One region of the Arthrobacter sp. NPDC093128 genome, then DNA from elsewhere that is predicted to be linked to it. Evidence: riboswitches for the same ligand, from Rfam matches in the RefSeq annotation. Region 1 holds a riboswitch; the other holds the start of a gene.
What was found. Region 1 has a riboswitch for glycine ahead of gcvP (aminomethyl-transferring glycine dehydrogenase). Riboswitches for the same ligand answer to the same signal wherever they lie in the genome.

Region 1 (3,983 bases):
ACCGGCGGATCCGTACTTGGAGGCCGAGATGGGGGTGCCGTCCGCGCCGTTGGCCGGATCAGCCGCGTTGCCCGGCATGAACGGAGCCAGGTGCGCCTTGGCTGCGACCGGGCCCACGCCCGGGCCGCCGCCGCCGTGCGGAATGCAGAAGGTCTTGTGCAGGTTCAGGTGGGACACGTCGCCGCCGAACTTGCCGGGCTGGGCCAGGCCGACGAGCGCGTTGAGGTTGGCGCCGTCAATGTACACCTGCCCGCCGGCTGCGTGGATGGCGTCGCAGACTTCCCTGACGTCAGCGTCGTACACGCCGTGGGTGGACGGGTAGGTGATCATGATCGCGGACAGTGCGTCCTTGTGCAGCTCGATCTTGGCGTTCAGGTCCCCGTGGTCGATGGTGCCGTCGGCCGCCGTGGCTACCACAACCACCTTCATGCCGGCCAGGACGGCCGAGGCCGCGTTCGTGCCGTGCGCCGACGCCGGGATCAGGCAGACGTTGCGCTGCTCGTCGCCGCGGGACAGGTGGTAGCCGCGGATGGCCAGCAGGCCGGCAAGCTCGCCCTGGGATCCGGCGTTGGGCTGGATGGACACCTGGTCGTAGCCGGTGATCTCGGTCAGCTGGGCCTCGAGGTCGGCGATGAGTTCACGCCAGCCCTCGGTCTGGGAATCCGGAGCGAACGGGTGGATGGACGCGAACTCCGGCCAGGAAATGGCTTCCATCTCGGCCGTGGCGTTCAGCTTCATGGTGCACGAGCCCAGCGGGATCATGGTCCGGTCCAGCGCGAGGTCACGGTCCGAGAGCTTCCGGACATACCGCAGGAGCTGCGTTTCGGAGCGGTGGGTGTGGAAGACCGGGTGCTGCAGGTACTCGGAGGAGCGTTCGACGGCGGCCTCCAGGCCGAAGCCGGCGGCCGGGTCAGAGCCGGCGTCTGCGACAGGCGCGCCGAAGGCGGCCAGCACATCTGCCACAACGGCTTCGGTGGTTGCCTCATCAGTTGAGATGCCCACAGTGTCGGCGTCGATTCCGCGCAGGTTGATGCGCTTGGCTTCGGCGGCAGCGAGGATGTCCGCTGCCTTGCCCGGGACGGAAACGGTGACGGTGTCGAAGAAGCTGGTGTGCTGGACGGCCAGGCCGGCGGCCTTCAGGGAAGTGGCGAGGGTACGGGCGTGGCCGTGGACAGTCTCCGCGATCGCCTTCAGGCCTTCGGGGCCGTGGTAGACGGCGTACATGGACGCAACGATGGCCAGCAGGGCCTGCGCGGTGCAGATGTTGGACGTGGCCTTCTCGCGGCGGATGTGCTGCTCACGGGTCTGCAGGGCAAGCCGGTAGGCCGGGAGTCCGGTGGAGTCCTTGGAGACGCCCACCAGACGGCCCGGCATGGAGCGCTCGAGGCCCTTCTGGACAGCCATGTAGGCGGCGTGGGGGCCGCCATAGAACAGCGGAACACCGAAGCGCTGGGCGGACCCGACGGCGATGTCGGCGCCCTGTTCACCGGGAGGCGTGATGAGGGTCAGGGCCAGGAGATCGGCGGCGACGGTCACCAGCGCGCCGCGTTCTTTCGCGGCTTTGATGACCTCGGAGTGGTCGAACACACGCCCGGAAACACCCGGCTGCTGGAGCACGACGCCGTTGATGACGCCGTCGGGCAGTCCCTTGGACAGGTCGGCAACCTCAACCTCGAAGCCGAGCGCTTCCGCGCGGCCCTTGACGATCGCGATAGTCTGCGGGAGGCAGTCGGCATCCAGGACGGTCTTGCCGTCGCGGGCGGCGGCGTTTTGTCCTACGGACTTATTTGCCCTGCGCATCATCAGCACGGCCTCTGCCACGGCGGTGGCTTCGTCCAGCAGCGACGCGTTGGCGATGGGAAGCCCCACCAGGTCCTGCACCATGGTCTGGAAGTTCAGGAGTGCTTCGAGCCGGCCCTGGGAGATCTCGGGCTGGTAGGGAGTGTAGGCCGTGTACCAGGCCGGCGCTTCGAGGATGTTGCGGCGGATGACCGGCGGGGTGACCGTGTCGTAGTAGCCCTGGCCGATCATCTGCACGGCAGTCTTGTTCTTGGCGGCAAGCTTGCGCAGCTCGGTCAGGGTTTCCACTTCGCTGAGGGCCGCAGTGAGCTCCAGCGGCGAATCCTGCCGGATATCCTTCGGAACGGCCGTGTCCACCAGCGAGTCAACGGTGTCGTAGCCGACAGCCTTGAGCATCGCGTCGACGTCGGCTTCGCGGCGCGCGCCAATATGGCGGTCAACGAAGGAAGTGGAGGCTGAATTGACAGTCACAAGGAACTCCATAACTAAGGCGGCGCAGGGTACGCCACATCGATTCGGGTTCCTCCCCACTCTGTATTGGACCTGAGAGTTTCCGCGGAGCCGTGCTTTCGCATGGGTCCGCTTGCACCGTCGGTGAGCACAGCATGTCATCGTTCCGCGCCTCAACAGGGTTGGGACGCGGGACGGACAGCCTGCTGCTTTCCAGAGTTGCCTTGCCGCGGCGGTACATGGGCCTGAGAGATTCCTGGGGAGGATTTGCTCCTACGGCGCCTGCTTGTACCTACTTGCAGAACTCTCCCGCCGCAGATCAAAGGCATATTTAGTTTGCGGTGACAACAGTCACAGCGTCCATTGTCCTACGCCGGAGACGCGTCTGCAAACTCCGGGGGCCACGCCGGCGCCGCGTTACGCACCTCCGGAACGGCGGGCCTGAACGGCGGGTTCGGCAGCCGCGAGGCGCTCAGCCGCGGAGGCGTTCGACGGCGGCCAGGAGGCTGTCGACGTCGCCGCTCATTTCGGGCGGCGAGGCGCCGGGACCGCTGGCGAGCATGGCATTGAAATACAGTCCATCGCCCATGTAGAGCACGGCCTTGGCCATCGCCGGGCCGACGTCCCCGGCCAGCAGCCCCAACCAGGCGCCCTGAACGGCAGCGAATCGGTGCAGCGTTTCCTCGTGGGCCACTTCGGCCAGCCTAGTGGCGGCCACGAAGACCCGGTCCAGCGGAGTGTCGGCCCAGAGGGAGGCTTTGATGAAGTGCACCGCCGCCCCTTCTGGAGCGTTTGCCATGATTTGAACATCCTCCGCGACCAGCCGGTCCATGCGCTCCAGGAGCGCCGAGATCATGGCCTCCTTGTTCGGGAAGTGGTACAGGAGTCCGCCTTTGGAAACGCCGGCCCGCCTCGCCACGGCATCCAGGGTGGCGGCACGTTCGCCCACTTCAATCAGGAGGGATTCAAAGGCGTCCAGCACGGCCTCGCGTGCAACAGGTTTTCTGGCCATGGTTCCTATCATGCCCGGTGGCCCGGGCTCATTTCTTAACTATACCGTCCAGACGGTACAGTTATTACATGGGAACCTTCTCTTCACCTTCGACGCCGGCCACGCAGGACCTCGCCGCGCACCAGCCTGCCGGCAGGCAGCCGGCTGGCCGGCAGCTTGGCACCCCGAAGCCGGGACGTGAATGGCTGGCCCTCGGGCTGCTGATGTTTCCGGTCCTCCTGGTCGCCGTCGACAACACCGCCCTGACGTTCGCGCTGCCGGCGATCGCCCGCAGCCTGGAACCCAGCGGCGTTCAACTGCTCTGGATCGTGGACGCCTATCCGCTGGTCCTCGCCGGGCTCCTCGTGGCCATGGGGAGTCTTGGCGACCGGATCGGCCGCCGCCGGCTCCTCCTGATCGGCAGCACGGGCTTTGCCGCGGTGTCGGCAGCCACCGCCTTCGCTCCCAGCGCGGAATGGCTCATCGCCGGACGCGCGGCTCTGGGCTTTTTCGGTGCGATGCTGATGCCATCCACCCTGTCCCTGATCCGCAACATTTTCCCCGACCCCAACCGGCGGCGGCTTGCCATCGCCATCTGGGCGGCAGGATTCTCGGGTGGTGCCGCACTGGGGCCGATCTTCGGCGGCTGGCTCGTGGAGCAGTACTGGTGGGGCGCCATCCTCCTGGTGGCAGTGCCCATCATGCTGCCCATCCTGGCCTTCGGCCCTGTTTTCATTCCCGA
Region 2 (3,983 bases), on a different contig from region 1:
CGGCAGCGCCGTCAACGCGGCCCACCGGAGGGAAGTACTTGTCCTGCTTCAGATGGTGGACCGGGAAGGCGGCCTGCTCACGCGGGTACGCCCGTTCCCAATCAGAACTCACGACGGCGGCAGCCGTGTGCGGCGCGTTGCGCAGCGGCGAGTTCTCCACAGTGAAATCGCCGTCAGCGACTTGCTCGATCTCGGCACGGATGGTGATCATGGCCTCGATAAAGCGGTCGATCTCCGCCAGATCCTCGGACTCGGTGGGCTCCACCATCAGGGTGCCGGCCACCGGGAAGGCCAGGGTGGGGGCATGGAAGCCGAAGTCGATCAGGCGCTTGGCCACGTCCTCGGCGGTAACACCCGTGCGAGCCGTCAATTCGCGGAGGTCCAGGATGCACTCGTGCGCCACAAGGCCGCCTTCGCCGGTGTACAGGACGGGGAAGTGCTCATCCAACCGTGAGGCTACATAATTGGCTGCGAGCAGCGCGGACTTGGTGGCTTCGGTCAGTCCCTGGCCGCCCATCAACTTCACGTAGGCCCACGAAATCGGCAGCACACCCGCAGAACCGTACCGCGACGCCGAGATTGCAACACCCGTCCCTGTCGAAGAAACGCTGTTGGCATCACCGGGCATGAACGGGGCCAGGTGCGCCTTGGCTGCGACCGGGCCCACGCCCGGGCCGCCGCCGCCGTGCGGGATGCAGAAGGTCTTGTGCAGGTTCAGGTGGGACACGTCGCCGCCGAACTTGCCGGGCTGGGCCAGGCCGACGAGCGCGTTGAGGTTGGCGCCGTCCACATACACCTGTCCGCCGGCTGCGTGGATGGCGTCGCAGACTTCCCTGACGTCGGCGTCGTACACGCCGTGGGTGGACGGGTAGGTGATCATGATCGCGGACAGTGCGTCCTTGTGCAGCTCGATCTTGGCGTTCAGGTCCGCGTGGTCGATGGTGCCGTCGGCGGCCGTGGACACCACAACAACCTTCATGCCGGCCAGGACGGCCGAGGCCGCGTTGGTGCCGTGCGCCGACGCCGGGATCAGGCAGATGTCGCGATGGGAGTCGCCGCGGGACAGGTGGTAGCCGCGGATGGCCAGCAGGCCGGCAAGCTCGCCCTGGGAGCCGGCGTTGGGCTGGATGGACACCTGGTCGTAGCCGGTGATCTCGGTCAGGTCAGCTTCCAGACCTTCAATCAATTCGCGCCAGCCCGCTGTTTGGGACTCCGGCGCGAACGGGTGGATCGAGGCGAACTCCGGCCAGGAAATGGCTTCCATCTCGGCCGTGGCGTTCAGCTTCATGGTGCACGAGCCCAGCGGGATCATGGTCCGGTCCAGCGCGAGGTCACGGTCGGACAGCTTGCGGATGTAGCGCAACAGCTGCGTTTCGGAACGGTGCGTGTTGAAGACCGGGTGCTGCAGGAAATCGGTCGTGCGGACAACGGAGGCAGGCAGTTCGAACCGGGACGCGGCGCCCACCGGACCGGCGCCGAAGGCGACGGCAACCTCAGAGAGGACCTCCGGCGTCGTCGTCTCGTCAATGGAAACCCCGACGGTGTCGGCATCGATGACGCGCAGGTTGATGCCGCGCGCTTCGGCGGCGGTGATGACCTTGCCTGCCTTCCCGGGGACGCGGACGGTGAGGGTGTCGAAGAAGGAGTCGGAAACGAGCTCTCGGCCGGCCGTCTTGAGCGCGGTGGCGAGGGTACGGGCGTGGCCATGGACCGTTTCGGCGATCGCCTTCAGGCCTTCGGGGCCGTGGTAGACGGCGTACATCGAGGAGACAATGGCCAGCAGCGCCTGTGCCGTGCAGATGTTGGACGTGGCCTTCTCGCGGCGGATGTGCTGCTCACGGGTCTGCAGGGCAAGCCGGTAGGCGGGCACTCCCGCGTTGTCCTTGGAGACGCCGACGATGCGGCCGGGAAGCGTGCGCTCCATGCCTTCCCGGACAGCCATGTACGCGGCGTGCGGGCCGCCGAAGAACAGCGGCACGCCCAGGCGCTGCGCTGTTCCGACGGCGATATCGGCACCCTGCTCCCCCGGAGGCGTGATGAGGGTCAGGGCCAGGAGATCGGCGGCGACGGTAATGAGCGCACCGCGGCCCTTGGCTTCTGCAATGACAGCCGACTGGTCCCAGACGCGGCCCGAGACGCCGGGCTGCTGCAGGACGAGGCCGTTGATGACGCCGTCGGGCAGTCCCGTGGAGAGGTCGGCGATCTCGACCTCGAAGCCAAGTGCCTCAGCACGGCCCCTAACGATCGCGATGGTCTGCGGGAGGCAGTCGGCATCCAGCACGGTCTTGCCGTCGCGGGCTTCCTTGTTCTTGTTGGCGCGGCGCATCAGCAGCACGGCCTCGGCAACTGCCGTGGCCTCGTCCAGCAGGGACGCGTTGGCCACGGGTAGGGCCGTCAGGTCCTGCACCATGGTCTGGAAGTTCAGGAGGGCTTCGAGCCGGCCCTGGGAAATCTCCGGCTGGTAAGGGGTGTAGGCCGTGTACCAGGCCGGGGCTTCGAGGATGTTGCGGCGGATGACCGGCGGCGTGAGGGTGCCGTAGTAGCCCTGGCCGATCATCTGCACTGCAGTCTTGTTCTTGGACGCGAGCCGGCGAAGCTCGGCCAGGACCTCGACCTCGCTGAGCGCCGCCGAGCCGCCCGGCAACGTCAGCGCAGACTCCTGACGGATGGAATCGGGGACCGCGACGTCCACCAGGCCGTCAATAGAGTCGTAGCCGATGGCCTTGAGCATGGTGTCAACGTCGGCCTGGCGCCGGGCGCCGATGTGCCGGTCCGCGAAGGCGGTGGGGGTTGATTGAACAGTCAAGAGGAACTCCATGATTCAGGCGCCCTGTGAGCGCCGCGATGATGTGGGTTCCTCCCCGCTCTGTATGGGACCTGAGAGATTCCGCAGAACTTGTTCTCACATTGTTCCGCTTGCACCGTCGGTGAGCCCGGTTACCCGGACTGCTTTCCAGAGTTGCCTCGCCGCGGCGGTACATGGGCCTGAGAGATTCCTGGGGAGGATTTGCTCCTACGGCGCCTGACTGGATGTACCGGCAGGACTCTCCCGCCGCAGATCAAAAGCGTGTGCGCCACTCGGAAGTGACGCGGTTCACAGAGTAGCGGGTTCTTTCGGCCCGCGCAAGAGGACCGCCATCTAGTTGTGCATGGCCTCATGGATTTGAAGCGCAAACCAAAGCTGGGCCAACGTGGACGTTTCGGTCATGTCCAGGCCCGTCAACTCGCTGATTTTCCGGATGCGGTAGATGACGGTTTGCCGGTGCGCGAACAGTGCCGCCGCGGTCTTTTGCCACGATCTCTGGGTGTCCAGGTACGTCCTCAACGTCACGATGAGGTCACCTTCCTGGCTCTGTTCGTACGCGAAGATCGGGCCCAGCAGCCGTTCCACCAGCGCGGTCCCTTCCTCGAAGCTCGTGAGCCCCAGCCAGGAGGGACCTTCCGCGTACCGGGACAGCTTCAGGGCGTTGCCCTTGGCCGCACCGAGTGCCCACAGCGACTCCTGCAACGCACGCTGGATGCCGGGCGCAGAGGCCGGCGAGCTGATGCCGATCCGGACCCCGGGACCAGTGCAGTGGACCAGAATATCGTCGGTCACCGCCGCGGACACCGCCACATGAAGAGTGTTGAAGCGCCGCAGGCAAGCGGCTGGGAAGCCGTGGCGCCACAGTTCGACGTGGACGTCCGCCAGCCGCTCGCCGTCGTCGGCCGCTATCGAAACCATCAGGAAATCGTTCGCCGGAACACCAAAGGCCGTGAGCCGGCTTTCCAGTTCCGCCGTTCCCAGGCGGCCGTCCACCGCCTGCAGCAGGAATTCGCTCGCCAGGCGGTGCAGGCCTTCCAGGGACAGGACTTTTCGCGAAAGTTCCAGACCCAGCACCGTTGCCGCATGCAGCAGCACGACGGCGTCCGGGTGCGGTTCGCCGTTGGGGAGCACCACCAGGAGCGCATTGGCGTGCGTGGGGATATCCATCATCAACACA

Region 2: linked by a shared signal. The riboswitch ahead of gcvP (aminomethyl-transferring glycine dehydrogenase) and the one ahead of gcvP (aminomethyl-transferring glycine dehydrogenase) in region 1 are both predicted to bind glycine.

The regions. Positions count from the first base shown of each region.
Region 1 is NZ_JBFBEY010000040.1:3,347-7,329, forward strand. Features, by position in the region: gene gcvP (aminomethyl-transferring glycine dehydrogenase) at 1-2,271, opposite strand, end outside; glycine riboswitch at 2,474-2,572, opposite strand; gene AB0N24_RS26035 (TetR/AcrR family transcriptional regulator) at 2,723-3,262, opposite strand; gene AB0N24_RS26040 (MFS transporter) at 3,331-3,983, shown strand, end outside.
Region 2 is NZ_JBFBEY010000043.1:15,447-19,429, reverse strand. Features, by position in the region: gene gcvP (aminomethyl-transferring glycine dehydrogenase) at 1-2,818, opposite strand, end outside; glycine riboswitch at 2,964-3,062, opposite strand; gene AB0N24_RS26440 (PucR family transcriptional regulator) at 3,140-3,983, opposite strand, start outside.